DNA from 3 places in the Phyllobacterium sp. 01N428 genome. Region 1 is predicted to be linked to each of the others. Evidence: riboswitches for the same ligand, from Rfam matches in the RefSeq annotation. Region 1 holds a riboswitch; each other region holds the start of a gene.

Region 1 (10,163 bases):
TTTGCCAATGCCATGGCCTATATCTCGATCCTGCTGTCGATCCTTTTCACGGTCTATTTCTTCAGGAAACTTGCGGCTGCGCGCCAGCAGATTGGAGCGGAGTGGTAAGATGGATCTGAATACATCCCATAGATTCAAGCGCCGCGCGCTGAAGTTCGCCCACCTCGTCGGCCTTTTCCTGGCGATGCTGGTGATCTGCCTGCCGGGCCTCTGGATCGTCCTGAGTTCGCTGCGTCCCACTGTCGAGATCATGGCGAAACCACCGGTCTGGATTCCGCAGGAACTGTCATTCGATGCCTATCGCGCCATGTTCGGTGGGGCCGGGCAGGGCGGCATTCCAGTCATCGACTATTTCCGCAATTCGCTGATCATCTCGATTACGTCGACGATCATTGCGCTGGTCGTCGGCACCGCCGGCGGCTACGCCTTTGCCCGCTACAAGTTCAAGGGCAAGTCCGGTATCTTCCTCGGCTTCATGCTGACGCGTGCGGTGCCCGGCATTGCGCTGTCGCTGCCCCTGTTCATGATCTTCGCGCGCCTCGGCATCATCGATACGCACTTTGCGATGATCCTGGTTTATGTGGCGCTGAATGTGCCATTTACGATCTGGCTCATCGACGGCTTCTTCCGCCAGGTGCCGAAGGACCTTGCGGAGGCCGCGCAGATCGACGGCTGCACGCGCTGGCAGGCATTCTGGCAGGTGGAATTTCCGCTCGCCGGGCCCGGTATTGCCTCCGCCGGCATCTTCGCATTCCTCACCTCGTGGAACGAGTATGCGCTTGCCTCGCAGATCACCCGCTCGGTTAATTCGAAGACGCTGCCCGTCGGCCTTCTCGATTATACGTCGGAATTTACCATCGACTGGCGCGGCATGTGCGCGCTCGCCGTCGTCATGATCATTCCGGCGCTCACCCTGACGTTCATCATTCAAAAGCATCTCGTATCCGGACTGACGTTCGGCGCGGTGAAAGGTTAGTTCGCATGGCTCCCGTCACACTCAAAAAGCTGGTCAAGCGCTACGGCAATGTCGACGTCGTGCATGGCATCGATCTTGAGGTCAAGGATCGCGAGTTTATCGCGCTTGTCGGTCCTTCCGGCTGCGGCAAGTCGACGACGCTGCGGATGATCGCAGGCCTCGAGGATATCAGCGACGGCGTGATCGAGATCGGCGGCAAGCCCGTCAACGATCTGCCGCCGCGCGCCCGCAATATTTCGATGGTGTTTCAATCCTACGCGCTCTACCCGCATATGACCGTGCGGGAGAATATGGGCTTTTCGCTGAAGATCGGCAAAGTTGCACAGAGCGAGATCGACGCCCGCGTCAACGAAGCGGCACAGATTCTCGATCTCGGCAAATATATGGACCGCCGGCCGTCGCAACTTTCCGGCGGCCAGCGCCAGCGTGTCGCGATGGGGCGGGCCATCGTGCGCCAGCCCGATGTCTTCCTCTTCGACGAACCGCTCTCCAATCTCGATGCCAAGCTGCGCACACAGGTGCGAACCGAGATCAAGCGCCTGCACAACAAGGTTCAATCCACCATGATCTATGTGACGCACGATCAGGTCGAGGCGATGACGCTTTCGGATCGCATCGTCATCATGCGCGACGGCTATATCGAACAGGTCGGAACGCCCGACGAGGTGTTCAAGCGTCCGGCCACGCGCTTTGTCGCCGGCTTCATCGGTTCGCCGCCGATGAACCTCAACGAAGCCAGCGTCGCGGACGGAAAGCTCATTTTCGAGGGCGGCCAGAGCCTGCCGCTACCGGCAGAGTTCCGCAACAAGGTCGCGGCCGGCGACAAGGTGATTTTCGGCCTGCGTCCTGATGATATCTACCCGACGGGGCACGGCCTCAATTCCGGTGAAGCCACCGATGTTCACGAACTCGAATTGCCGGTGTCGATCACCGAGCCGCTCGGCAATGAAACGCTGCTCTTTGTCACCATGGCAGAGCGCGAATGGGTTTCGCGCATGCTCAATCCTCGCGCCATTGCCGGCGGCGAGGTGGTAAAGTTCAGTTTCGACCTGTCGCAGGCGCATCTCTTCTCGCCCGAAACCGGCAAAACCTTGCGGAGCTGATACGATGGCAAAGATTGAACGCGTAGAACTGCGCATGGTGGATCTGCCGCCGAAAGTCCTGCGGACAGACGCCATCCAGAGTTTCGTCAGCCAGGAAACGCCTATCGTCACCATCACCGACAGCGATGGCGCAACCGGCACCGGCTACAGCTATACGATCGGCACAGGCGGCTCCTCGGTCATGCGGCTCCTTTCCGATCACCTTGTTCCGCGCATACTCGGCAAGGATGCCGACCAGATCGAAGCCATCTGGCGTGATCTCGAATTCGCAACGCACGCGACGACCATTGGTGCAATCACGGCGATAGCGCTGGCCGCCGTCGATACGGCGCTCTGGGATTTGCGGGCGAAGAAGCAGGGCCTGCCACTATGGAAACTTGCAGGCGGCGCCAAGGATCGCTGTCCCCTCTATACAACCGAGGGTGGTTGGCTGCACATTGAAAAGCAGGCGCTGGTTGACGATGCGCTGCAGGCGCAGGCCAAGGGGTTCCGCGGCGCCAAGGTCAAGATTGGCCGGCCGCATGGCTCGGAGGATCTCGACCGGCTTTCCGCCGTGCGCGATGCTGTCGGTCCCGGCTTCGAAATCATGACGGATGCCAACCAGGGCTTTGCCCTCGACGAGGCCATTCGTCGTTCGCATGTGCTGCGCGATGTCGATCTTGCCTGGCTGGAAGAGCCGCTGCCGGCGGATGACATCGATGGGCATGTGCGCCTTTCATCCGCCACGGCAATACCGGTCGCGGTCGGCGAATCGCTCTATTCGATCCGCCACTTCCGCGAATATATGCAGAAGCGTGCCTGCTCGATCGTGCAGGTGGATGTCGGTCGTATCGGCGGTATCACGCCATGGCTGAAGGTCGCGCACACGGCGGAAGCCTTCGACATGCCGGTCTGCCCGCACTTCCTCATGGAACTGCATGTGAGCCTTACCTGCGCCGTCCAGAATGGCAAATATGTCGAATACATCCCGCAACTCGATGATCTCACGCATACGCAGATGCAGATCGAGAACGGCCAAGCTGTGGCGCCCTCCGAACCCGGCATCGGCATCGATTGGGACTGGGATGCGGTCAAAGGCCGGAGCGTCGAGGAATTTACCACCGAGATAAGGGTCTGACGATGCAGCGCATGGGCATGATGATCGGGCTCAACCCGGATAAGGTCGCCGAATACAAGCGCCTGCATGCTGCTGTCTGGCCTGAGATTCTCGCGCTTATTTCGAGCTGCAATATCCGCAACTACACAATCTTTCTGCGCGAGCCGGAAAACGTCCTGTTCGGCACCTTCGAATATCACGGAACGGATTTTGCCGCCGATATGGCGAAGATGGCGGCGGACCCGAGGAATCAGGAATGGTGGGCCGAGTGCATGCCATGCCAGATTCCGCTCGAAACCCGAGCCGAAGGCGAGTGGTGGGCGACGATGGAAGAAGTGTTCCATCTCGACTGATGAGGAATAGTGATGCGTTTTGACCCCACGGCCCTGCAGCAGAGTTGGCCATTGCCTGAAAAGCCAAGGCCCATCGTGACCTTCGGCGCCGGCAGCATCGTCGGCGATGCGCACTACCCCGCCTATCGGAAGGGCGGCTTTCCGATTGCCGGACTGTTTGACCCCGACCTCGACAAGGCGCGCAAGCTGGCCGATCAGTGGGGCGTGACCGCTTACGCGTCGCTGGCGGAAGCCGCTGCGGTGAAGGATGCGATCTTCGATCTGGCGACGCCGCCTTCGCGCCATGCGGATGTGTTGCGGGCGCTGCCGCAGGGATCGTTCGCGCTGATCCAGAAGCCTATGGGCAGCGACCTTGGAGAAGCCTCCGAGATCGTCGAGATTTGCCGCAAGCGCAATATTACGGCCGCCGTCAACTTCCAGCTGCGCTTTGCGCCGATGATGCTCGCCCTGAAAGATGTGATCGCGCAAGGTTGGCTTGGCGACGTCATCGATTTCGATGCCTGGCTGGCGCTTGACACGCCGTGGTCGCTCTGGCCGTTCCTCGCTGGCCTGCCCCGGGTCGAAATCGCCATGCATTCGATCCACTATATCGATCTCATCCGCCAGATTCTCGGCAATCCGCTGGGCGTTCATGCCAAAACCCTGGGACATCCGAACCACAAGGTCGCGCAGACGCGGACGAGCGCCATTCTCGATTACGGCGATCGAGTGCGCTGTGCGCTCTCCATCAACCACGACCACAAATTCGGCCGCAAGTTCCAGGCCTGCGAGTTCCGTATCTGCGGCACTGAAGGCGCTGCCTATGTGAAGCTCGGGGTCAATCTCGACTATCCGCGCGGCGAGCCGGACGTGCTGATGATCTACCCGAAGGGCGGCGGCTCGGACTGGATCGACGTTCCCCTGAAAGGGGCCTGGTTCCCGGATGCCTTCATTGGGCGCATGGCCAATCTGCAGCGTTTCGCGAGCGGGGAAGACGAGACCTTGGTCAGTTCGGTCGAAGATGGCTGGCAGACGATGGCGCTGGTCGAGGCGGCTTATGAATCGAGCGCAATGCCGGCAACGCCGCTGGCGAAACTGGCGGAGGCGTGAATGGCCGAACAGGCAATCTATTTCGAAGATTATGAACTCGGCCATGTACGCGTCACCTCCGGGAGGACGATAACCGAGACCGATTTCGTGGTGCATGCCGGCCATACCGGCGATTTCTTCCCGCACCACATGGACGCGGAATTTGCCAGGACGACGCCGTTCGGCCAGCGCGTGGCGCATGGCACGATGATCTTTTCGATCGGCGTCGGGCTCACGGCGAGCCTGATCAATCCCGTGGCTTTTTCCTATGGCTACGACCGGCTGCGCTTTGTGCGCCCGGTGTTCATCGGCGATACGATTCGGACCCGCGTGACCATCAGCGCCAAGGAAGATGATCCAAAGCGCACCGGCAGCGGCCGCGTGGTCGAGCGCTGCGAAGTTCTGAACCAGCGTGACGAGGTGGTTCTCGCCGCAGATCACATCCTGATTGCCGAGCGCAGGGCATCGGGTGCATGACAGGCACGATATGTGTCGAAATGGAGGTTTGAAATGACAGGCAAGCTTGCGGGCAAGCGCGTTCTCATCACGGCGGCAGGGCAGGGCATCGGGCGGGCATCCGTGCTCGCATTCGCCCGCGAAGGCGCAATCGTCCATGCGACGGATATCAACGAGCAACTTCTCGATGCCTTGCCCAAGGAAGACAGTATCCATCCGCGCAAGCTCGATGTGCTTAAGACCGACGAGGTCAACCGGGTGATCGGCGAGATCGGGGCGATCGACGTCTTGTTCAATTGCGCCGGTTTCGTGCACGGCGGCTCTATCCTCGAAATGCCGGATGCCGATCTCGACTTTGCCCTCGATCTCAACGTTCGCGCGATGATCCGCACGATCAGGGCGGTGCTGCCGGGAATGATCGAGCGCAAGGATGGCGCGATCGTCAACATGTCTTCCGTTGCAAGCAGCGTGAAGGGCGTGCCGAACCGTTTCGCCTACGGCGTGACCAAGGCTGCGGTGCTCGGTCTGACCAAGGCGGTGGCCGCCGACTACATCACGCAAGGTATTCGCTGCAACGCGATATGCCCCGGCACGGTCGAAAGCCCGTCGCTGGAGCAGCGCATGCGCGCCGGGGGCGACTATGCGACGACGCGTGCGGCATTCATCGCTCGCCAGCCCATGGGACGCCTCGGCTTGCCGGAAGAGATTGCCGATCTTGCCGTCTATCTCGCCGGCGCGACCTACACGACCGGCCAAGCCTACAATATCGATGGCGGCTGGACGGTCTAACCAAAGGAATAAATGATGAAATTTCTACGCTATGGCGCCCCGGGACAGGAAAAGCCCGGCATACTCGACAATCAAGGCCGGATTCGCGATCTCTCGGAAAAAGTCAGCGACCTTTCGGGCGCCGTACTTGATCCGGCAGCGCTGGCAAAGCTGGCCGATCTCGATGTGGATGGCCTTCCGCTCGTCGAGGGCACCCCGCGTCTCGGTCCCTGCGTTGCCGGTACCGGAAAGTTCATCTGCATCGGCCTCAACTATGCCGACCACGCTGCAGAATCCGGGATGGCCGTGCCACCGGAACCCGTGATCTTCATGAAGGCGACCTCCGCCATTGTCGGGCCGAATGACGACCTGCTCATACCGCGCGGTTCGGAAAAGACCGACTGGGAAGTGGAACTCGGCGTCGTCATCGGCCGTACCGCAAAATATGTCAGCGAAGCCGACGCGCTCGACTACGTCGCCGGCTACTGCACCGTTCATGACGTCAGCGAGCGCGCGTTCCAGATCGAGCGTGCCGGGCAATGGACCAAGGGCAAGAGCTGCGACACGTTCGGGCCGACCGGCCCGTGGCTGGTGACGAAGGACGAGATCGCCGACCCGCAAAATCTCAAGATGTGGCTCACCGTCAATGGCGAGACGATGCAGAACGGCTCGACAAAGACCATGGTTTACGGCGTTGGCTTCCTCGTTTCCTATCTCAGCCAGTTCATGAGCCTGCAGCCCGGCGACATCATTTCGACCGGCACGCCGCCCGGCGTCGGAATGGGCATGAAGCCGCCGCGCTATCTCAAGGCGGGCGATGTCATCGAGCTTGGAATTGAGGGCCTTGGCAACCAGAAGCAGGTGGCGCGCGCCGATACCTGATCATTTGCGATAAACCAAAATTGAACACGAGATTACTGGGCAATTCAGGAGCAAGACATGACCCGCATCACCGATCTTCGGGTTTTCGACATCCGTTTCCCTACATCGCAGGGCCTCGACGGTTCCGACGCGATGAACCCGGATCCGGATTATTCGGCGGCCTATGTCGTTCTTGATACGGATAAGGATGGTCTTGCCGGGCACGGCCTCACATTCACCATCGGGCGTGGCAACGAGATTTGCTGCCTCGCCATCGAAGCGATGAAGCATCTGGTCATCGGACTTGAACTCGACTGGGTGAAGGAAAATCCGGGACGCTTCTGGCATTTCATCACCGGCGACAGCCAATTGCGCTGGATCGGGCCGGACAAGGGCGCAATGCATCTTGCCACCGGCGCCGTCGTCAACGCCGTCTGGGACTTGCTGGCTAAGGAAGCCGGCAAACCAGTCTGGCAGCTGGTCGGCGAGATGACGCCGGAGGAAATCGTCAACATTGTCGATTTCCGCTACCTGACCGATGTGCTGACCCGCGATGAGGCACTCGACATTCTGCGGAAAGCCGATGCCGGCAAGGCCGAACGCATTGCTGCCCTCAAGGCCGAAGGCTATCCTTGCTATACGACCTCCGCCGGTTGGCTCGGCTATTCCGATGAAAAGCTGCGCCGGCTTTGCCAGGAGGCCGTCGATGCCGGATTCAACCACGTCAAGATGAAGGTCGGGCGCGATCTCGAGGATGACATCCGCCGGCTGACGATCGCCCGCGAGGTGATCGGTCCAGACCGTATCCTGATGATCGATGCCAACCAGGTCTGGGAGGTCAACGAGGCCATCGACTGGGTGAAGAAGCTCGCCTTCGTCAAGCCGTTCTTCATCGAGGAACCGACGAGCCCGGATGATGTTGCCGGGCATCGCAAGATTCGCCAGGCAATCAAGCCGGTCAAGGTGGCGACCGGCGAGATGTGCCAGAACCGAATCATGTTCAAGCAGTTCATCGCTGAAGGTGCCATCGATGTGGTCCAGATCGATTCCTGCCGCATGGGCGGGCTCAACGAGGTGCTGGCGGTGCTGTTGATCGCGGCGAAATACAATCTGCCGGTCTGGCCGCATGCGGGCGGTGTCGGCCTCTGCGAATATGTGCAGCATTTGTCGATGATCGACTACATCGCAGTATCGGGCACCAAGGAGGGGCGGGTGATCGAATATGTCGATCATCTGCATGAGCATTTCGTCGATCCCTGCGATATTCGCAATGCCGCCTATATGCCCCCTTCGATCCCGGGATTCTCGATCGAGATTAAGCCGGAATCGATCAGGCAATATCTGCATCGCCCGATGGTATGATCGGCGTCAGTGCCACAAATCGACAGCGCCCGGGGTCAAGGGTGCGGCGCACCATTTGACCGAAATGCTGCGTGTCGCCGTTCGTAAATGGGATGTCGTTTCCGCACCTATCCTTTTCCAAAGCCCGATGCTTTTATCGTGATCACTTGAGGTGCCGCTTTCTAGGGAAGGCGGAGAATTGGGAAGCCGGTTAAAACCCGGCGCTGCCCCCGCAACGGTAGTGGAGTAAAACGCGGCAAAACAGCCACTGGGAGTGCACCCCGGGAAGGCGCCGTGAAGTCTGAAAAGGCAACTCCAGAGCCCGGAAACCAGCCTTGAGGGAAAACCGACTGATCGCGGTGGGCGATCAAGGAGCATGGCTTTGTGCGGCCGACAAAGGTTGGCTGTACGGACGTTCTTCTCCGTCACCACCAGTCAGTTCTTTGCAGGCTTAAGGCGAGGACGCGACATGGACATTCGCAATGAACTTCTCCGGAATCTCAGAAACCGGAAACCGGGCTACGGACTGGAACAGGCTTTCTACTCGGACCCAGACTATTACCGTCTCGACATGGAGACGATCTATTATCGCGACTGGCTGTTCATCGGCCATGATTGCGAAGTCGCCAAACCCGGCAATTATTTCACCGTGCAGGTCGGCGACTACCCGGTCGTCATCGTTCGCGACCGCCAGGGACAGATTCGCGCCTTCCACAATTCCTGCCGCCATCGCGGTTCGCGCATCTGCGCGGGTGAGAAGGGGAGCTCGGCAAAACTCGTCTGCCCCTATCACCAGTGGACGTATGAGCTCGACGGACGTCTGCTTTTTGCCCGCCAGATGGGTGACGATTTCGACGCGAGCCAGTTCAGTCTGAAAACGGTGCATTGCGAGAGCGTCAGCGGCTACATCTTCATCTGCCTGGCGCAGATCGCGCCCGATTTCACCCCGACACGCACCCTGCTCGAGCCGTATCTTTCGCCACACCGGTTGACGGAGACCAAGGTCGCCTTCCAGAGTTCGATCGTCGAAAAAGGCAACTGGAAGCTCGTCTGGGAGAACAACCGCGAGTGCTACCATTGCGCCGGCAACCATCCCGAGCTTTGCAAGACCTTCCCGGAAGCGCCGAGCGCCACCGGAATTCAGGGTTCGAAGGAAGATCCGGAAATGGTATCGCACTGGGACAAGTGCGAGGCTGCCGGTCTGCCAAGCGTATTCCGCATCGCTGATGATGGGCAATATCGGGCGACCCGTGTTCCGCTCATCAACAATGCCGAGAGCTATACTCTATCGGGCAAGCGGGCGGTCGGCCGTCAGCTCAGCGACGACGTCAACGCCAGGAGCATAGGTTCGCTCCTGCTCTACCATTATCCAACGACTTGGAATCATATTCTTGGTGACCACGCGATTTCTTTCCGTGTCTTGCCACTCGGTCCGAACGAGACGCAAGTCACGACCAAGTGGCTGGTTCATAAGGATGCGGTTGAGGGTGTCGACTATAATCTCGAAGAGCTGACGCATGTCTGGCTGGAAACCAACGATCAGGACCGTCGCATCGTCGAGGAAAACGCGTTCGGCATTCGCTCGCCGGCCTATGAACCCGGTCCCTATTCGGTCGAGCATGAAGGCGGCGTCCTTCAATTCCTCGAATGGTACAGCAATGCCATGGAAGCGCGGCTTTCCGGCGATACGAAACTCAGCAGGGTTGCTTGAATGAACATTGGCGTTTCCCAGAATTTTCCGCACCTCGACCAGATGCAGCCGTGGAACGACCGGCTGCATCTTCTCGAATGTCTTTCGATCGTCGAGGAAGCGCCCAATGTGAAGACCTTCACCTTCCGCTCGGATAATCATAACTGGTTTCGTTATGAGCCTGGCCAGTTCATGACCTTCGAGCTGCCCGTGCAACCGGAAGCGGTTTTGCGTACCTTTACATTATCATCGAGCCCCTCCCGACCCTTCACCGTCGCCGTGACGGTTAAGGCGCAGGAAGGCAGCATCGGCACGCGCTGGATGCTCGATCATCTCATGCCGGGCGTGCGCCTCAAGGCATTTGGCCCGCTCGGCGACTTTTCGATGCGCAAGCATCCCGGCAGCAAGTATCTCTTCATATCAGCCGGCTCAGGCATCACGCCCATGATGT
Region 2 (10,163 bases), on a different contig from region 1:
TTTATACGACGGTCGATTTCTTTGACGACAATGACCTGCGCCAATTTGTCGGCTATCCCTTCTGGTTGCGCTCGGTAGCCGGGCATCCCGACGAGAAATACGGGTCGCACCCCTGGACCTTCTGGCAATATACCGGCACCGGCTCCATCCCCGGAATGCGCGGCGATGCGGACATCAATGTCTTTGCCGGAAGCGAAAAATCCTGGAAAGAGTGGCTGGTGCGCAACAAGGTGCAATAAAGGGCAAGGCCCCCGCCCTGTTTCGCGATTCTTTGACTTCACCTCAACTGCATATTCGTGCATTAGCAGGGCATCTGCGCGCTTGGGCGTGCCCGTTAGAACGAGATTTCCCTGATGAACAGACTTTCGACTGCCCTTGCCGCTGCCGGCCTTCTTCTGACATCGAGCGCGTCCTATGCGCTGGATCAGGTAGCGCCTGCGCAGACACCGGCTGAAAAGCCTGCTTGCGGCGGCGAACTCGAACCCTGGTTCAACGGCCTTATTGCCGAAGCCCGCAGTGCCGGCGTAGGGGAACGTGGGCTGAACGAGCTGTTGAAGGCTTCGCTCGACGACAAGGTCCTGGAGCGCGATCGCGCACAGGGTGTCTTCAGCCAGACATTCCTGACTTTCTCCTCGCGCATGGTCTCCGATTACCGGTTGAAGCAGGGCGCAGCCAACCTCAAGAAATATGCCTCGACTTTCGCCGAGGCCGAGCAGGAATACGGCGTGCCCGGTCCGGTCATCGCCGCATTCTGGGGTCTCGAGACCGATTTCGGGGCAGTCCAGGGCGATTTCGACACACTGAATGCACTGCTTACGCTCTCGTTCGATTGCCGCAGGCCCGAACTCTTCCGGCCGCAACTGATTGCGCTGTTGAAGCTCTTCGACAACGGCGTCGTCGATGCCAAGACGACCGGCGCCTGGGCCGGCGAAATCGGGCAGATGCAAATGCTCCCCACCGACTATCTGGAACGCGGCGTCGATGGCGACGACGACGGCAAGGTCGATCTGAAGCACAGTGCGCCGGACGCGATCATGACCGCGGCCCGCGTCCTGCGCGATCTCGGCTGGAAGCGCAGTGAACCTTGGCTCGAAGAGGTCAAGCTAACCAAGGATCTGCCTTGGGAAAACGCCATCCGCACCAACCGGCTGCCGCATTCCAAATGGTCGGAGTGGGGCGTGACCGGCATGAATGGTCCTCTCGGGCCGGATGATGGCGATGCTTCCCTTCTGCTGCCTATGGGCCGCAAGGGACCAGCCTTCCTTTCCTATGCCAATTTCGACGTGTTCGTCGAATGGAACAAATCCATCATCTACGCCACCACGGCGGCCTATTTCGCCACGCGCCTGGCGGGAGCCGGACCGCTGCAGGCGACGACACCTGAAGTCGGGCTCAACCCCGACCAGATGAAGGAACTGCAGAACAAGCTTGCGGCACGCGGCCACGACATGGGGCCGAAGATCGACGGCGTGTTCGGCATCCTGACGCGCGATGCCGTGAGAGATGAGCAGATCCGCCTCGGCATGCCCGCCGATTCCTGGCCGACGCCGGAATTGCTCGGCAAGCTCTAAAACGAAGCGCTATTGCGGCGGAGCCATCGTTTCGAGGGATGCGAAGCCTTCCGGCTCGCTGCCTTCATCGAAAGCCGTATCGACTTCGACAAACGTGTCCGGATAAAATCCGTTGAAGCGCGTGCGAAGCGATAGGGAATAAGCGCCGATATGGCCGATCTCGATCCAGTCGCCCGTTTCGACGGTCGCTGGCAACCAGAAAGGCCGCGACAGAATATCGACGGAATCGCACGTAGCGCCGCAGACGCGGAACGGTACGATCTCCTCCACATCCCCGTGCCGCAATTTCTTGGCAGGATCGGGGATGAAGCGCGCCGGCAGCGTGATCTTGCCCGTCCATGAATCCGATAGCGACGCCCAGATACCATCATTGATATAGAGCCGCCTGCCCTTGCGCAGGAGCACCCGCACGATGAGCGAGAAGGCACGAGCGACAATGACGCGGCCGGGTTCGGCCACAAGCGGGAGATCGCCGAAGCCGTATTCCTTGATATCGCCGCGCAGGCGCGACATCAGTTGCCCGAGCGAGGGCATTTCCACATGCTTGCGCTTCGGATCGTGGCCATATTCGGCCGGAAAGCCGCCGCCAATATCCAGCCCCGCGAGCGGGACGCCGGCGCGATTGCGCACCCAGTCAGCGGAGCGCAACGCATTCTCATAGGTATCGGGATCCTCGATCTGGCTGCCGACGTGAAAACACAAGCCGACCTTGTAGCCGATTTTGTCCGAGCGCTGCAGGAGCTCGATGGCATGTGCGGGCGCCGCGCCGAACTTCTTCGAGAGTTCATAGGCGGCATGGCCCTTGGTTTGCAGGCGAACATAAAGCGTAATACTGGCCGGATCGATATCGAGCGCGCGGACGATGCGCGTGATCTTGGCGATCTCGTCCTCATGATCGACGGCAAGGACGCGGATGCCATAGGTTTCCAGAGCAAGGCGAATGTCAGACTGCGCCTTGATCGGATGCATGTAGAGCATCTGCGCATTCGGGGCGACCTTGCGAACGGCCGCGAATTCGCCGGGGGAAGCCACATCGAATGTGCTGACGCCATTGCGCGCCAACGTATCGAGAACGAGATCTTCGCCATTTGTCTTGACCGCATAGGCTGTCTCGCCCGGGAACATTTTCATGAACCGGTCCGCATCCTTGATGAGGACATGGGGACGAAAGCAGTAGACGGGTTGATCGGGCCGTAAGGTAAGCGCTGCTTCACGGGCCGAGGCGAATCGTTGCATCTTGTCGTTCTGCGTCATACGAAACTCTTAGCAAGCGAACGTGACGGACGAAAGTCGCTTCTTGTCCGGCAGGAATCGGGTGGCCTTGATCCTGTTTTGCCGTGAATGTGGAACGCCGGGCAGGCTTCTGGAGGAATTGAAACCTTGTCATCCCAAACCATCGCACCAAGACCCCTTGCCATGACAGGCTTCGCCTGGGCGCAATTGTTTCTTCTCGGCGCTATCTGGGGCGGCTCGTTTTTCTTCGCCCGCATCGCAGTTCAGGTCGTCCCGCCGCTTACCCTTGTGCTCTTTCGCGTCGCCATAGCCGCCCTTGCTCTTCATCTCTATTTGCTTGCACGCGGCATCAATTTCTGGAGCTACCGGCAACACGCGCTCAAATTTGCCGGGCTCGGCCTGCTGATGAACGTCATACCGTTTTCATTGTTGTTCATCGGCCAGACGGCCCTTGGCGCTGGAGTGGAGGCCATCCTCAACGCAACGACTCCGATCTGGACTGTCGTTGTTGCCGCGTTTCTAACAGTCGATGAAAAGGTCACCGTCAACAAGATCGCCGGCATCCTGCTCGGCATTGCCGGCATCGTTACTCTCATTGGTCCAGGGGCGCTGACCGGGTTGGGCGGACCGCTATGGGCGGAAATGCTGGTGATCGCGGCAACGCTGTCCTACGCCTTTGCGGGCATTCTCGCCAAGCGCTTCAAAGGCGTTCCGCCAACCGTCACCTCCACTGGCCAGATGACCGCGGCGACGTTGATCATGATACCTATTGTCCTGTTCTGGGACGGCGTCCCGCAGGTCGCCACGATCGATGGCGGAGTTTGGGCCGCGATCCTCGGTCTTGGTCTCCTGTCCACTGCCTATGCCTATATCCTTTATTTTTCCATCGTGCAGACGGCAGGCGCGACCAACGCTTCGCTCGTGACGCTGATTGTCCCGGTCAGCGCCATCCTGCTTGGAACAATTTTTCTTGGCGAACGGCTCGCCGCGCATGATTTTCTTGGGATGGGGCTCATCGCGCTCGGACTGTTGACTATTGACGGCCGCCTGATAACCGCAATGCGAAAACGGTAAAAAACCTAAAGTTTTCAATAAAGCGACATATCCACGAACGGGCCAATTATGGCCCAATTGTGGCTGAAACGGGCCTCTGCGCCCTTTAGTGGCAAAAATGCTGCAGTGCAAAGATATGCCCCATATCGGAACATTTTATCGTGATCTCGAATTTTTTTGCCCTGTCAAATGTGTTTCATTTCAGAAACTTAGGTTTATCAGGCAAAAATTTTCTCACCCCGGCGTCATGAGACCGTAATATTTGGGCTTTTTCTGTGGCAAATTTGCGCTATGCTAAATCGGTTAACTGCAGGAGACAAACGATGGGACTAACTCGATCGATGAATGTCCTTATGATCTGTGCAGCGTTCGCATTTATCGGTGCAATGGTCGTAGGACTCATCCCCTGAGTAAATACAAGAGCGCTACGTAGATGGTCTCTGACCGTTAAGTAGGTGAAACATGGAGCGGCCCGATCATGGCAGTCGGGCCGTTTCCCATTTCAGAGCCGGGCATTATGCCGCGGCACCGGCCAAATTGGCCTCAACGACATTGCTGCCCGGCCGAATTCCGATGAGATGGCAGATGGCAAAAGCAAGGTCGGCCCGGTTCATCGTATAGAAGTGGAAATCCTGCGCACCCCTTTCGACGAGGTCGAGCACCTGTTCGGCGGCGACTGCAGAAGCGACAAGCTGGTGCGTCTGCGGGTCGTTCTCGAGACCCTCGAAGCGCTCGGCCAGCCAGTTGGGAATGTGCGTGCCCGCCTTCGAGCAGAAATTCGTCACCTGCGTGAAATTGTGGATGGGCAGGATGCCCGGAAGGATCGGAATATAGATACCGGCACGGCGAACCTTTTCGACATAGCGCTCGTAGAGATCGTTCTCGAAGAAGAACTGGGTGATCGCCCGTGTCGCGCCATTGTCGACCTTGCGCTTGAGCATGTCGATGTCTGTGGCGAAATCCGGGCTTTCCGGATGCTTTTCCGGATAGGCCGAAACCGAGATATCGAAATCGGCAAAGGCTTTCAGCCCGGCAACGAGATCAGCGCCGTTCTCATAGCCGCCGGGTGTCGGCTTGTAGTGCGAGCCTACGCCGCTTGCCGGATCGCCCCGCAATGCAACGAAGCGCTTGACGCCCATGGCGGCAAACTCGCGCACCACCGTATCGACTTCCTCCTTCGTCGCATCGACGCAGGTAAGATGCGCAGCGGCATTGACGTCTGTTTCCGTCAGGATGCGGTTGATCGTGCGGGCGGTGCGCCCGCGCGTCGAACCGCCGGCACCGTAGGTCACCGAGACGAATTCAGGGTTGAGCGGCGCAAGGCGCGTCACCGTCTCCCAAAGCCGTTCCTCCATGACTTCCGTCTTCGGCGGGAAGAACTCGAAGGACACACGGATATTGTGACCGATATCGGGGCGGCGCGATTGGCGAAAGAAACTCATCAGACACTCTCCGTGACGCGGGAGGTTAAATCGGGATCTGCAATCAGCAGGCGCGGGTCGCGTGCCAGCCACAGTTTGACGGTTAGTTTGTTCTTGTCTTTCGGTTCAAGTTCCGTGCTCTCTTCGAGCATCAAACCGGCTTCCGTAAGCCATTCGCGCATCTGCGCATCGCTGAAGCCGAGACGCATATGGGCATGGTTGTCGCGCAGGAACTCAAGTTCGTGCGGAGCAAAATCGACGATGAGCATGCGCCCGCCTGCCCGCAATGCACGTGCCGCTTCGCGGATTGCTTCGGCGGGGTTATCGAGGAAGTGCAGAACCTGGTGGACGGTAACAAGATCAAAGGATTCCCGGTCTACCGGCAGGGAATAGACATCGCCATGGCGCACCTGCGCATTGGTGATCCCGTCGCGATCGAGATTGGAGCGAGCAACCGTCAGCATATCGCGGTTTATGTCGATACCGACGCCGCGAATATAGAGCGGCGAGAAGAGTTCAAGCAGACGGCCCGTCCCCGTGCCGACATCGAGCATCGCCTGAAACGGCTTGCGGCCGACGATCTTGAGGAGCGCTGCTTCCACCGCGCCATCCGGCGCGTGCAACGACCGGATCATATCCCAGCTCGTTGCATTTGCGCTGAAATAGGCGGCTGCGCGTTCGCGCCGCTGCAACTTCACCGAGGAAAGTCGCTCGAGGTCGCGTTCGAGCAAAGGATCGGAAAAATCGAGGCGGTCGAGCAACGACCGGGCGATGTCACCGACGATCAGCGAGTCGGCCAGGCGGAAATAAGCCCAGGAACCTTCCTGGTATCGATTGATGAGGCTGGCCTCGAACAGCAGCTTCAAATGCCGCGACACGCGCGGCTGCGACTGGCCGAGGATGGAGGTAAGATCGGAAACGGTAAGGTCCCCGCGTGACAGCAGCGCGAGGATGCGCAGGCGGCTCGGCTCGGCTGCCGCTTTCAGCGTATCGACCATCAGGTCCAGGTTGAGATCACGCTTGTCCATGCTTCCAATCCTCAAAAGACATAAAGATATGTTTATGTGACAAACGCCGCATAAGCAAGTTGTTTTTGCCGTTGACGACATTTTTTGCCGCGCCTGAAATAGGACGAGAATCGGCTAGGATAGCGGCATGAGCATCGGAACGAACCGCCAGCGCGCCATCAATAAGGCTTTGACACTTCTGCTACCGGCCGTACCCTATTCGGATTCCGAGCCGATCCGCGCCGCCGCGAATGCCCCGCACATGAAGACGCTGCCGCCGCCGATTGCGGTGTGGCTGGCGACGGTCGCGCATGTCCGCCACCAGCATACGGATTACGATGTGCTTCGTGACGACGGTTACGACAAGGAGTCGGCGCGTTTCTTCGTGCTGGAAGCGATCAACCGGAAACTGACGGAGTGGCGGGCGACACGCCTGCTCGATCCGGATGAGGATGATCCGAGCTGAGCGTTTCTGGATCATCGCATCCACTCCAGCGGTCCCGAAATATGAGTTCATCGAGCGGCAGTCGCTTGCGCCATCCGCGCTGCTCAAGCTCCGGCGCCTGGTAGAGCTCATCCACGTAGCCGACGCAGAGATAGGCGACGATCTCGACATGCGCGGGGATGCCGAGGATTCGGCGCATGTCGGCATCATGGTAAATGCTGACCCAGCCGACGCCGATGCCCTCGGCGCGCGCTGCAAGCCAGAGATTCTGCACTGCGCAGACGGTACTGTAGAGGTCCATCTGACGGTTATGGGTGCGGCCAAGGACGACGCGCCCGCCACGGGTGCGATCGCAGGTGATGCAGATGTTGAGCGGCGCCTTGAGGATGCCTTCGAGTTTCAGCGCAGCATAAAGCGCCTGGCGATCGTCAGTGAACATTGCCCTCGCTTCCTCATTGGCGCGGGTGAAGGCCTGGTGCACCTCCTGCTTGCGCTCGGGATCGCTGATCAGGATGAAATTCCAGGGCTGCATGAAGCCGACCGAGGGCGCATGGTGGGCCGCATCGAGCAGGCGCATAAGCACATCGTCGGGTATGGCCTTGGGAAGAAACTGGTCGCGCACATCGCGGCGCGTATGGATGGCTTTGTAGACCGCCGCGCGTTCATCTTTGGAAAAATTGTCGGCGGCAGTCGGACCATGGCATTTATCGTGCATTGTTTGCTCCCAACAACGCTTGAAACTCTCGCCGCTGTCCACGCGGTTCGAGCTATGAGGTCCGGCCGGTCTTCTGACTGAGGTTCAACTGAGCCGCGCGCCTTCCGGAAAGTTCCGTGGCAAATGCGCGTCCATCCCCCTTACAGCGTTGGGCACGTGCCGGATTTTCACCGGCTTCCCGATTCTCCCGCAACGCTTGCCGCAGGCACCGGACCTGCCTGATCATTCGCCACAATTCCCGGGCGCGCGCAAGCCTCAGGGGCGATAAATCCATTGTTCGGGAATGCGCACATCCACCTTTTCGCCATTACCGATCGTTCCGGGCTTTTCGACCCAGGCGACGATGCCGCGCATCCGCCGCGAGACCCGAACGAAATCGAGCGCAGTCGCGGTATGGTCGGCCGTTCCCGCATGTTCGCCGATCGAGCGCCCGGCAATCTTGCAGGGCGCGTTCTGGCCGTCGACCTTCAACGTGACACCACCCTCGAAAAATATCAGCGTCCGTGGCGGCAGCATCGAAAGCGACGGGATCCCGTCGATCAGCATGTTGCCGCCGATCCACTCGGCCCTGAGTTCGGCAAGCCCCATGCCGGCTGCAACTTGTACGAGTTCGTCCGGCGCAAGAATCGAGAGTTGCCGCTCGTTACGCATTTCGGTGCCGCGCGGATACCAAGGCTCGCGACCGCCGGATTTCCGCGTCGGACCGGCATGGAAATCACCGACAATTCCGTCGAAAGTAACCCTGAGTTCCGCCGACGGCGCCGTCACGAAATCGCCGGCGCGTGCCTCGAACAGGCCGCTGACACGCCCGCTGAGCTTGCGCGCGGGCAATATCTCGGGGCCGGTTGAAAAAAGGTCGTTCATAAACGCTCCTGAAAATATGCGCCGTGAAAGCCGCCGCATTTTATGAAAAACTGCGGGCAACACCAGCAAATATCCCTGATGAATCTGTCAAAAAGAGTCATGAGAATTCGGTGAACTATTGCGGCTCGGCAATACCTTGCGCCTATGGCATGCTACAACCCACTGGAAAGGCGAATCGTCTCCGATTGACAATCGTTATGTGTTCTGCTTTCGTTCTTTTCTCACCGGAGGTTTGTCGTGAACGCTGAAGTTATGGACGCAGCCATAGATTTGGCGAAACGAACCGCAGGAAAGCGTTATCACACCGTCCTTGCCGATCCGCCGTGGCGTTTCACCAATCGCACCGGAAAGGTCGCTCCGGAGCACAAGCGCCTGTCGCGCTACGGCACGATGACGACCGACGACATCTGCGCCTTGCCGATCGCCGACCTGACGGCGCAACCTGCGCATCTCTACCTGTGGGTGCCGAATGCGCTGCTGCCGGAAGGGCTGCGGGTCATGCAATCCTGGGGATTCGAGTACAAGTCGAACATCATCTGGCACAAGGTGCGCAAGGATGGCGGCTCTGACGGGCGCGGCGTCGGCTTCTATTTCCGCAACGTCACCGAAGTCTTGCTCTTCGGCGTTCGCGGCAAGAACGCCCGCACACTGGCGCCGGGCCGCAGCCAGGTGAACTATCTTTCGTCGCGCAAACGCGAACACTCGCGCAAGCCCGACGAGCAGTACGATCTGATCGAAAGCTGCTCGAAGGGTCCCTATCTCGAACTTTTTGCGCGCGGGACCCGGCCAAACTGGACCTATTGGGGCAATCAGGCCGACGAAGACTACAAGCCGACCTGGAAGACCTACGCCTATAATTCGGCGGCGGAGGCCGCGGAGTGATCGAACGTCACCACCGATGAAGGTATGCCGATAAGGACAAGCGGGCATGGGTTGCCGACGCCGCGCAAGACGCGGTCGCGCAGCTTGCGCCAATGGGTCGTCGCCTCGCCGAACTTGTCGCCGACGAATGCATCCACCCATGCTTGCCGGAAGTCGCCGGTCCGCTCGGCCCTTGTCAGGATCATTTCGCGCTGACGCCGCGTCGGAACGTAATTGAAGCTGTCGAGCTGGCCGAGTTCATCGACCGCCCTTTCATCTGCGAAGCGGCGCAGGATCGTCCGCATATCGTTCTGAAGGCTCTCGCCGCGGGTAATAAGCCCGCCGACGGAAACAGCGCCCTCGGCATGCAGCCGCTTGAAGCTTTCAAGGTCGCGGTCGAAGAAGGGGTCCTTGTTGTTCCACTCGATTTCGAGCGCGAACACCGAGCCTTGCGGCCCGAAGGCCTTCACATGATCGATTTCATGGGAGAGGGAGGCGACCTCCCTTTCCTCATCGAATTCGGACCAGCGCACGGTCTTGCGAACGCGGATATTGCGCTTGCTCCAGCCCCGTTCGGCGAGACCACGGCGCAGGCGCTGCGTCAGCCGCGCCTCGCCTCCCCCGCCCGCGACAATTTCGGTGACGGGGATCGTCAGATCGAGCAGCACCGTTTCGAGATCGTTCTCCGCGCCGGCCATGTCCATGGTGACGATGGCTTCGGCGTGGTGAAGCGCCAGTATATCAAAACCTCGTTCCTTTAGCCGCTCGAACATGCGGCCTTACCGCGTCAGGCGCTTGTAGGTGGGACGCTTCGGATTGACACTGTCCGGGCCGAGGCGGCGGATCTTGTCGTTCTCATATTCCTCGAAGTTTCCTTCGAACCATTCGACGTGGCTATCACCTTCAAAGGCAAGGATATGCGTCGCAAGACGGTCTAGGAACATGCGATCGTGGCTGATGATCACGGCGCAGCCCGCATACTTTTCGAGCGCA
Region 3 (10,163 bases), on a different contig from region 1:
CGCGGCCGCACGTCTCGGCGCCGACGTCATGATGGTGACCAAGGTAGGCGACGATGTCTTCGGCCAGAGTACGATCCGCAATTTGCAGGACAATGGCATCGACATCACCCACGTCGATACGGCTGCCGGCCAGTCGAGCGGCGTTGCGCCGATCTTCGTCGACGAGCATGGCGAAAATTCCATCCTGATCATCAAGGGCGCCAACAACGAGTTGAAGCCGGCGGATATCGATGCCGCCGCAGAAGACCTGAAGCGGTGCGACCTCATTCTCATGCAACTGGAAGTTCCACTGGAGACGGTCTACTACACGATCGCCTTTGCCGACCAGCATGGCATCGAGACCATTCTCAATCCGGCGCCGGCCGCGCCGGATCTCGATGCCGGCAAGGTCACCAAAGCGACGTTTCTTGTGCCGAACGAAACGGAGCTCGCATTGCTGACCGGCATGCCGACCGGTACCGATGCCGAAATCGAGACCGCGGCCCGCTCATTGATCGCCAAGGGCATTCGCACCGTCATCGTCACCCTTGGCTCACGTGGCGCGCGGCTGATCACGGCCGACAAGGCGACGCTGATCGAGCCGCTGAAGGTCAAGCCCAAGGATACGACGGGAGCCGGCGACGCCTTCATTGGCAGCTTTGCCCGGTTCTACGTGGAAGGCCGCGACGTCGAAGCCTCGCTGCGCAAGGCTGCGCTCTATGCCGCCGATTCGATCACCCGCGAAGGCACGCAGAAGTCCTATGCCGATGCGAAAGCGTTCGATAAATTCATTGCTGGTCTTGGCGACAGCAAGGCCGGATGAATTTTCCACGATAGAAGGTTTTTAAAACGGTTGTGGTTGGACGCCACTCGACAGGAGCATGGCGTTCTTAGATTTCGCCTGCAACGGCAATAAATTGGCGTCGATTTTGCGCGAGGCGTGAAACCATCCTTTTCTAAACCGCTACTGTTCCACTATGTTTGCGGCACGTTCCGGCAGTCGAAGGACGCCGGTGTCCTGAATGATTTTTGCTGGCGTCAATAACGCGCCCGGCACAAGTGGATAGTGATTTTGATGACCAAGAACCTGACGCATCTTCAGCGTCTTGAAGCCGAGGCAATCCACATTTTCCGTGAAGTTGCGGCAACCTTCGCCAAGCCGGTGATGCTCTATTCCATCGGCAAGGATTCGTCCGTCATGCTGCATCTGGCGATGAAAGCGTTCTATCCGGCAAAACCGCCATTTCCGTTTCTCCATGTCGACACCACGTGGAAATTCAAGGAGATGATCGCGTTTCGTGATTCAGAAGCTAAGCGGCTTGGGTTTGATCTTCTTGTCCACAGCAACCAGGAAGGCATCGAGCAGGAAATCAGCCCCTTCGTTCATGGTTCGAACACGCATACCCACATCATGAAGACGGTGGCTCTGCGCCAGGCACTCGACCAATATGGCTTCGATGCTGCCTTTGGCGGCGCGCGCCGCGACGAAGAGAAGTCGCGCGCCAAGGAACGCATCTTTTCCTTCCGCAATGCCCAGCATTCCTGGGACCCGAAGAACCAGCGTCCGGAAATGTGGAAGATCTACAATACCCGCGTCGCCAAGGGTGAATCGATCCGCGTCTTTCCAATTTCCAATTGGACCGAACTCGACATCTGGCAATACATCATGCAGGAGGAGATTCCGATCGTTCCCCTGTATTTCGCCGCCAAGCGGCCGATCGTCGAGCGCGATGGCATGCTGATCATGCGCGACGACGAACGGATGCAGATGCTGCCGGGTGAGGTGCTGCAGGACAAGATGGTTCGGTTCAGGACCCTTGGCTGCTACCCGCTGACCGGCGCTGTTGAATCGAGCGCCACGACGCTTCCGGAGATCGTCGGCGAAATGCTGGTTTCCCGCACCTCGGAGCGGCAGGGCCGCATGATCGACAAGGACGAGGCCGGCTCCATGGAAAAGAAAAAGCGTGAGGGCTATTTCTGATGAGTAAACTAGCCCAGATCGAGTTGTCCGCAGCCGAAGCAGCCGCCGAGGAAATCAACGCCTATATGGCCGAACAGGAAAAGAAGTCGCTCTTGCGCTTCCTGACCTGCGGCTCCGTCGATGACGGCAAGTCGACGCTGATCGGCCGGCTGCTCTACGACACAAAGCTGATCTTCGAGGATCAGCTTGCCGCCCTGACCAACGACAGCCGCAAGCACGGAACGAATGGCGAGGATATCGACTTTGCTTTGCTTGTCGATGGCCTTGAGGCCGAGCGCGAGCAGGGCATCACCATCGATGTGGCCTATCGCTTCTTCTCGACGCCGAAACGCAAGTTCATCGTCGCAGATACGCCCGGGCACGAGCAATATACCCGCAACATGGCGACCGGCGCTTCGACGGCGGATCTCGCCATTGTGCTCGTCGATGCGCGGCAAGGCGTGCTGCAGCAGACGCGGCGTCACAGCTTCATCGCCTCCCTGCTTGGCATCCGCAATATCGTACTGGCGGTCAACAAGATCGATATCGTCGATTACTCTGAGGAGATTTTCGACAGGATCGTCGAGGAATATCAGACGTTTGCGGGCAAGCTCGGATTCAATTCGATACAGTCGATCCCGCTTTCGGCGCGCTACGGCGACAATGTCATCGGTGCATCCGATAAGTTGCCCTGGTATAAGGGGCCATCGCTGCTTGAACATCTCGAAACCGTGCCGCTTGATCGCACCGCCGAAGAACGCCCTTTCCGGTTTCCCGTCCAATTCGTCAATCGTCCCAATCTCGATTTTCGCGGGTTTGCCGGCACTATTGCCTCGGGGTCTGTAGCGCCCGGCGACGAGGTCGTCGTGGCGAAGTCCGGCAAGACATCGCGCGTCAAGCGCATCGTCACCTGGGATGGCGATCTCGATCGCGCCGGCGAGGGCGAGGCGGTTACCATAGTGCTGGAAGATGAGGTCGAGGTTTCGCGCGGCAACATGCTGGTTTCCCCGGGCGCGCGCCCTGAAGTCGCGGACCAGTTCGCGGCCCATCTTGTCTGGTTCGCCGAGCATGCGCTCATTCCGGGCCGTTCCTATATCCTGCGCACCGAAACCGACCAGGTCACGGCCACGATCACCGATCTCAAACATCGAATCGATATCAACAGCTTCGCCGAAGTTGCTGCCAAATCGCTCGATTTGAATGAAGTCGGGGTCTGCAATATTTCGACGCAGGAGCCGATCGCCTTTGATTCCTACAAGTCGAACCGTTCGACCGGGTCGTTTATCCTCATCGATCGTCTGACCAATGCCACGGTTGGCGCGGGCATGATCGATTTTGCGCTTCGCCGCGCATCGAACGTGCACTGGCAGGCGCTCGACGTCGATAAGGCGTCGCGCGCGGCACTGAAGGATCAAAAGCCGGCCGTGCTTTGGTTCACCGGGCTCTCCGGTTCGGGCAAATCCACGGTTGCGAACCTTGTCGAAAAGCGCCTCTCATCGCTCGGCAAGCACACCTATATCCTTGACGGCGACAATGTCCGCCACGGCCTCAATCGCGATCTCGGTTTCACCGAGGAGGACCGCGTCGAGAATATCCGACGCGTCGGCGAGGTGGCAAAGCTTATGGTGGATGCGGGGCTGATCGTGCTGGTCTCGTTCATTTCGCCTTTCCGCTCCGAGCGGAGCATGGCGCGGGAATTGCTTGGCGACGGCGAGTTCATGGAGATCTTCGTCGATACGCCCTTTGAGGAATGCGCCCGTCGCGATCCAAAGGGCCTTTACGCCAAGGCGCTGCGCGGTGAGATCAAGAACTTCACCGGCGTGGATTCGCCCTATGAAGCGCCGGAGGCCCCGGAACTTCATCTGAAAACCGTCGGGCGAACGACGGAAGAGCTTGCCTCCGAGGTCGAAAACCTGCTTGCTGAGCGTGGCATCATCTTCAATTACGACCAGAGTTCGTGGTCCATCTAGATCAAGTCATGCAATTCGCACTCACGCCCCTATGGGTTGCCGCCCATCTCCCCCACAACGGGGGAGGTCGCATAGGCATGTCCGCCGGCAATTCGAATGTCGTTGAGTGTGACTGCGCATTGGTCTCCCCCCTTGGGATGGAATTGCCCGGCAGGGCAGAGAGCGCTGCATGACATTCCACTCTGATCTACTCACCCTCTTCGAAGAAGCCGCGATCGTTGCCGGTCAAGAGATCCTGCGTATCTACGAGGAAGGCTGCGCTGTCGAACTCAAGGACGACAAGTCACCCGTGACTGCAGCCGACCACGCCGCCGAGGCGATCATCCTTCAGGCGTTGCGGGGTATGACACCGGACATCCCCATCGTTGCCGAGGAAGAGATCGCAGGCGGCCATATCCCCGGCGATCTCGGCACCCGCTTCTATCTAGTGGACCCGCTCGATGGTACGCGGGAGTTCGTCAGCCGCAATGGCGACTTCACCGTCAACATCGCGCTCATCGAAAACGGCGTACCGGTGCTCGGCCTCGTCTACGCTCCCGTGCGCGGCCTGCTCTTCACCGGCGGTCCCGAGGGGGCGCAACAAGTGACGATCGATCGCAACGGCAGCGTGATCGAACGTCAGGCCATTGCTTGCCGTTCAGCCCCCGACGTTCTGGTCGCGGTTGCGAGCCGCTCGCACCGGACGCCGGAAACCGACGCCTATCTCGACCAGTTCGCCATCGCCGATTGCGTTTCGGTTGGTTCATCGCTGAAATTCGGCCTGCTCGCGCGCGGGGAGGCCGACATCTATCCGCGGCTGAGCCGCACCATGGAGTGGGATACGGCGGCAGGCGATGCCGTATTGCGCGCGGCCGGCGGCATCACCTCGACGCTCGACGGCAGGCCGCTGACTTACGGGCGGCGCAACCAGGCGCATGATGCGGATTTCGCCAACCCGCATTTCGTGGCTCGGGGCCGGCCTTAGCCTCGCGGTTTTCGCAAGAGTATCGTCACCACGAAGAACGCCCCGACCGAACTCGTTACGATTCCGATCGGCAATTCCTGCGGCGCGAGCAGCAGGCGCGCGGCAAGGTCGCTGAGCAGGATCAGGATGGCGCCGAAAATGGCGCAGGCAAGGATCAGTCCGGCGTGAAGCTGACCGGCGAAGCGGCGCGCCATGTGCGGGATCATCAAGCCGACAAATCCGATGACGCCGGTAACCGAGACGAAAATCGCGGTCGAAAAGGCGCATACGATAAAAACGATACTGCGCGTGCGCGCTACACGCACGCCGAGGCTCTCGGCGGTGTTTTCCCCGGCGAGAAACGCATCGAGTCGGCGGTGGTTGAAGAGCGCAAATGCGAGGATCGCGGCAAGCCCGGTGATTGCCAGCGGCAGATTATCCCACCGCGCCAGGCCGAGACCGCCGAGTGTCCAGAACAGCACGGAGTGGGCGGCGCGCTGGTCGCCGAGGAAGACGATGTAGTTGGTGAGTGCGGCAAAAAGGAACGAGACGGCAAGGCCCGCGAGGATCAGCCGTTCGGGTCCCTGGCCCTCGATGCGCCGCACGAGCACCAGCACCAGCAGGGCCGCGAGCATGCCGCCCGTAAACGCGGCAATCGGCAAGGTCCAGATGCCGAAGCGATCGCCGAAGATGCTGATCACCGAGACGGCACCGGCGGCCGCGCCCGAGGAGAGGCCGAAGAGGAACGGGTCGGCGAGATCGTTGCGCGTGACGGTCTGCAGCATCGCGCCGATGACGCCAAGGCCCGCACCGACGCACAGCGCAAGGATGACGCGGGGCAGCCGAAGGTCGATGATGATGCGTTGCACCGGCGCGGCGACGGACGTGTCGCTGAGACCGGCGGCATGGGCAAGCGCACGCATGACGTCGCCGAGCGGGATCAGGGTCGAGCCATAGGCAATCGAGGCAAGGGCGAGGGCGAGCATCGCCACGCTTGCGCCGATAAGCATGCGTCGCTGCGTGGGGGCGAAGCTCATTTACCCCCCTCTGGGCTGCCGCCCATCTCCCCCACAAGGGGGGAGAAAAGCCTGCAGTCATCTCGGCGCAATACCCTGCCGGTGGCGGCTGGACTAAGCGCCGGAAGCCAATCGGTCTCCCCCCTTGTGGGGGAGATGCCCGGCAGGGCAGAGGGGGGTGAGTGGATCATTTCGTCAATGACTTTCAAATGCGTCGCCGCCTTTCCCTCCCCCTTGTGGGGAGGGTGGCTGCGCAGCAGCCGGGAGGGGCGTGCCTGGGATGAAACAAATAGCTCCGCCGTCGTAAGGACCCCGCCCCGGACCTTCGGGTCCGTCCCAACCCACAGGGGAGAGGGAAAGGCGCGAGCCCGCAAAGGCCAACGCCTCGTTCGAGTAGCGAATGTGCGAAACTGCCAATCGGTCTCCCCCCTTGTGGGGGAGATGGGCGGCAGGGCAGAGGGGGTGAGTGGATCATTTCGTCAATGACTTTCGAATGCATGACGCCGCCTTTCCCTCCCCCTTGTGGGGAGGGTGGCTGCGCAGCAGCCGGGAGGGGTGTGCCTGTGATGACTCGAAGGGCTTCGCGGTCGCAAGAACCCCGCTCCGGACCTTCGGTCCGTCCCAACCCACAGGGGAGAGGGAAAGGCGCGAGCCCGCAAAGGCCACCGCCGCATTCGAGTAGCGCGTGTGCGAAGCCGCCAATCGATCTCCCCCCCTTGTGGGGGAGATGCCCGGCAGGGCAGAGGGGGGTGAGTGGATCACTTTCGTCAATGATTTTCGTATGCATGGCGCCGCCTTTCCCTCCCCCTTGTGGGGAGGGTGGCTGCGCAGCAGCCGGGAGGGGCGTGCCTGGGATGCCTCGAAGGGCTTCGCGGTCGCAAGAACCCCGCCCCGGACCTTCGGTCCGACCCTCCCCACAAGGGGGAGGGAAAGGCGCGAGCCCGCAGAAGCCAACGCCTCGTTCGAGTAGCGAGTGTGCGAAGCCGCCAATCGGTCTCCCCCTTGTGGGGGAGATGCCCGGCAGGGCAGAGGGGGGTAAGTGGATCATTTCGTCAAAGGCTTTCGTATGCATGGCGCCGCCTTTTCCCTCCCCCCTTGTGGGGAGGGTGGCTGCGCAGCAGCCGGGAGGCGCGTTGCTGGTCACCCCTCAAAATGCTTCCGGATGCATCGCACGAGCGATCTTGCCGATGGCTTCGATATTGGCAGGTCCGGGCGTGATCTCGGCGTAGCGCAGGGCGACGAAGCGTTCGTTCTTCACCGCATCCGTCTCCTTCATCGCCGGGTGCGATTTCAGGAAATTCAAAAGCTTCTGGTAGCCGGCATCATCCTGATAATCGAGAAGGACGAGGAATTGCGGGTTGCGCGCGGCGACCGTTTCCCACGACGTCGTGCCCCAGCTCGTCTCCATGTCGTCCATGATGTTGACGCCGCCGGCTTCGCGGATAAATGCCGACGGCATGGCGAACTTGCCGGCCGTGAACGGCTTGTCCTCACCGGAGTCATACAGGAAGACGCGCGTGTCGCCGTTGCCGCCGATCTTGCCCTTGATCGCGGCAAGCTCCGCATTCCAGCCAGAGACCAGCTTGTTGGCCTCGGCTTCCCTGCCGAAAATCTTGCCGAGCTTTTCAATATCGCCATAGAGCAAATCCATCGAGGCGGCGGGACGATTCTTGTCGAGATGAACGCAGCTCTCCGTCAGGACGAGCGTCTTGATACCGTAGGGCGCGAGCGTGTCCGGCGTAACGTCGCCGCCCGGCTTCATGCCGTAATACCAGCCGGCAAAGAAGAAATCGGGATTGGCGGCGACGAGGTTCTCGATGGTCGGATATTTAGGTGCAAGCTCGGGGATCGATCCTAGCTGCTTCTTGAACGCCTCGTCGAGCTTGTACCAGCCGGTGATGCCGGTCACGCCGACGATCGAGGGCTGGAGGCCGAGCGCGAAAGCCATCTCGCTCATGTTGATATCCTGGATGACGGCGCGTTTGGGCGCCGCGTCGAAGGTCAGCGGCGTGCCGCAACTGTCGACAGTGACGGGAAAGGCATATGCCGGCGCCGACAGCAGCGTGAGCGCGAGCGCGATGAGGGCTTTTTTCATGGGAGTCTCCGTGACTGATCAGATTGAACGGGGCCGGGAACGTCGAACACCATGAGTTCGCGGTCCTGATGCGGGTGGCGCAGGCGCAGGACGTCGAGGTCGAACACGTCGCTGACGATGCGCGGGGTCAATGTCTCGTTGGGTGTGCCGGCGGCGACGATCTTCCCGGCATGCATGACGGCGACGTGGCTGGCGAACGGCGCAACGAGCGGCAGGTCGTGCAGGACGGCGACGGTGGTGATGCCGAGCCCGGAAACGAGCGAAAGCAGGGCGCTGCGGGCCTTCGGATCGAGGTGATTGGTCGGCTCGTCGAGAAACAGGATCGCCGGTTGCTGGGCGAGAGCGCGCGCCAGCTGCAGCCTCTGCCGCTCGCCGCCGGACAGCGAACCAACCGTCCGGGCCGCAAACGACGCGACGCCGGCACGGTCCATGGCTTCCCCAACAATCTCGCGGTCCGTCGCGGCGCTGTAGAGTCCGCCATGGGGGATACGGCCAAGCGCCACGTAGTCGATGGCGCGCAACTGGCCGTCCGGCGTATCCGTCTGGCCGACCACGGCGAAGCGGCGTGCCCGCTCCAGCGGGGTCAAGCGGCTAATATTCTCGCCTTCAATATGAATTGCTCCGCTTGTTGGCGCTGCAAGCCCTGCCAGCATCCGCAGCAGCGTGGATTTGCCGGCGCCGTTTGGACCGATGATGCCGAGCCGCGATCCGCGTGGAATTTGCAGCGATGCAACCTCGACCAGGCACTTGCCGCCGATTCGATAGCTGACCGTGTCGGCGCTGAGAAGGATGGAACTCATGGCTGGCGTTTTCCGGCAATCGAAGATCCTCGCACGCAGGAAACTTCGATCAACTGATGTAATGTTATATCGTATGATAGCAAACGCGAAGCAATGTCAACCGGCAGGTTCCAGCCAGGGTGCGGGCACAAGCGATGATGATGATGAGGGTCGATGTGCATGCCTGTCCTTCATGGGGACAGGAACAGGGAACGTGGATATTCCAATCACAGGACGCCTCAGCAGTTGCTCAAGGTCATCCGTAAACGGCAACACCGCATCGCTCCCGGCACACCCCGTCCGGTTCGAATCGTTTGCTTGATGGCAGGTCTCCTGGCTCGCGGGTCTCAGCTTTGCCCGGCCTTCCCGATCGTTCGATCAGTGGCATCGTCAGGCAACGCTCGCCGCTTACAGTTGCGGGGGCAGCCACGGTCTCGGTCCCTATTGGGTACGCCTCACCGTGTTCCCTTTTCATCTCCGGTGTTGTCATCCCGGAGAAACCATCGGCGCGGATGCTATGCGGGGATTTCTCCGCTGGCAAGCACGTTTATACGGCAAAATTCTCAAGTGCTAAAATAATTGGCAACGGCACATTTTAGGACGTGCCCTATGAAAGAGAGTAGTTTAGGTTTCAGTTTGTTTCGCGCGATGCGCGGCTAGTTATTTGAGGCGATATGGCAATTCACGCTGCGGTCTACCATCTGACGCACTATAAATATGACCGTCCGATCATGCTCGGACCTCAGGTCATTCGCCTGCAGCCTGCGCCGCATTCGCGTACGAAGGTTCTCAGCCACTCCCTGAAAGTCAGCCCTTCCAATCACTTCGTCAACCTGCAGCAGGATCCCTACGGGAATTTTCTCGCCCGCTTTGTGTTTCCCGAGCCCGTCACCGAACTGAAGATCGAGGTCGACCTCGTTGCGGACATGACGGTCTACAATCCCTTCGATTTCTTCGTCGAGCCGATCGCGGAGACGTGGCCCTTCGCCTATCCTGAGGATATCCGGGACGACCTCTCGATCTATCTGAAGCCGGAGCCAATGGGTCCGCTGCTGAGCGCGTTTCTTGCAACGATCGACCGCAACCCGACCAATACGGTGAATTTCGTCGTCGACCTCAATGCGCGTATCCAGCGCGAGGTTGGCTATGTCATCCGCATGGAAACCGGCGTGCAGGAGCCCGATACGACGCTCGGCGTCGCGACCGGTTCCTGTCGCGATTCCAGCTGGCTGCTCGTACAGGTCCTGCGCCATCTCGGCATCGCGGCCCGGTTCGTCTCCGGCTATCTGATCCAGTTGAAACCCGATCTCGTCGCCCTCGATGGCCCGGCGGGGACGAACAAGGATTTCACCGACCTTCACGCGTGGTGCGAGGTTTACCTGCCGGGCGCGGGCTGGATCGGACTTGATCCGACCTCGGGC

What was found. Region 1 has a riboswitch for cobalamin ahead of AC1DNI_RS12440 (aromatic ring-hydroxylating oxygenase subunit alpha). Riboswitches for the same ligand answer to the same signal wherever they lie in the genome.
Region 2: it holds a riboswitch for cobalamin, as region 1 does, so the genes downstream of both, bluB (5,6-dimethylbenzimidazole synthase) here and AC1DNI_RS12440 (aromatic ring-hydroxylating oxygenase subunit alpha) in region 1, are expected to answer to the same signal.
Region 3: it holds a riboswitch for cobalamin, as region 1 does, so the genes downstream of both, AC1DNI_RS06480 (ABC transporter ATP-binding protein) here and AC1DNI_RS12440 (aromatic ring-hydroxylating oxygenase subunit alpha) in region 1, are expected to answer to the same signal.

The regions. Positions count from the first base shown of each region.
Region 1 is NZ_JBFTRH010000004.1:120,324-130,486, forward strand. It holds gene AC1DNI_RS12390 (carbohydrate ABC transporter permease) at 1-108, shown strand, start outside; gene AC1DNI_RS12395 (carbohydrate ABC transporter permease) at 110-976, shown strand; gene AC1DNI_RS12400 (ABC transporter ATP-binding protein) at 982-2,079, shown strand; gene AC1DNI_RS12405 (mandelate racemase/muconate lactonizing enzyme family protein) at 2,084-3,196, shown strand; gene AC1DNI_RS12410 (L-rhamnose mutarotase) at 3,199-3,528, shown strand; gene AC1DNI_RS12415 (Gfo/Idh/MocA family protein) at 3,535-4,617, shown strand; gene AC1DNI_RS12420 (MaoC/PaaZ C-terminal domain-containing protein) at 4,618-5,073, shown strand; gene AC1DNI_RS12425 (SDR family oxidoreductase) at 5,107-5,841, shown strand; gene AC1DNI_RS12430 (fumarylacetoacetate hydrolase family protein) at 5,857-6,702, shown strand; gene AC1DNI_RS12435 (L-fuconate dehydratase) at 6,760-8,043, shown strand; cobalamin riboswitch at 8,176-8,374, shown strand; gene AC1DNI_RS12440 (aromatic ring-hydroxylating oxygenase subunit alpha) at 8,492-9,733, shown strand; gene AC1DNI_RS12445 (FAD-binding oxidoreductase) at 9,734-10,163, shown strand, end outside.
Region 2 is NZ_JBFTRH010000002.1:279,104-289,266, forward strand. It holds gene AC1DNI_RS09410 (glycoside hydrolase family 25 protein) at 1-239, shown strand, start outside; gene AC1DNI_RS09415 (lytic murein transglycosylase) at 354-1,571, shown strand; gene AC1DNI_RS09420 (alanine racemase) at 1,581-2,807, opposite strand; gene AC1DNI_RS09425 (DMT family transporter) at 2,988-3,878, shown strand; gene metF (methylenetetrahydrofolate reductase [NAD(P)H]) at 4,373-5,299, opposite strand; gene AC1DNI_RS09435 (ArsR/SmtB family transcription factor) at 5,299-6,306, opposite strand; gene AC1DNI_RS09440 (DUF2293 domain-containing protein) at 6,434-6,751, shown strand; gene bluB (5,6-dimethylbenzimidazole synthase) at 6,684-7,445, opposite strand; cobalamin riboswitch at 7,492-7,673, opposite strand; gene AC1DNI_RS09450 (MOSC domain-containing protein) at 7,701-8,309, opposite strand; gene AC1DNI_RS09455 (MT-A70 family methyltransferase) at 8,547-9,191, shown strand; gene AC1DNI_RS09460 (BglII/BstYI family type II restriction endonuclease) at 9,161-9,943, opposite strand; gene ettA (energy-dependent translational throttle protein EttA) at 9,950-10,163, opposite strand, start outside.
Region 3 is NZ_JBFTRH010000001.1:1,316,677-1,326,839, forward strand. It holds gene rbsK (ribokinase) at 1-802, shown strand, start outside; gene cysD (sulfate adenylyltransferase subunit CysD) at 1,055-1,960, shown strand; gene nodQ (bifunctional sulfate adenylyltransferase/adenylyl-sulfate kinase NodQ) at 1,960-3,909, shown strand; gene cysQ (3'(2'),5'-bisphosphate nucleotidase CysQ) at 4,079-4,873, shown strand; gene AC1DNI_RS06470 (FecCD family ABC transporter permease) at 4,870-5,889, opposite strand; gene AC1DNI_RS06475 (ABC transporter substrate-binding protein) at 7,016-7,963, opposite strand; gene AC1DNI_RS06480 (ABC transporter ATP-binding protein) at 7,960-8,763, opposite strand; cobalamin riboswitch at 9,049-9,262, opposite strand; gene AC1DNI_RS06485 (transglutaminase family protein) at 9,417-10,163, shown strand, end outside.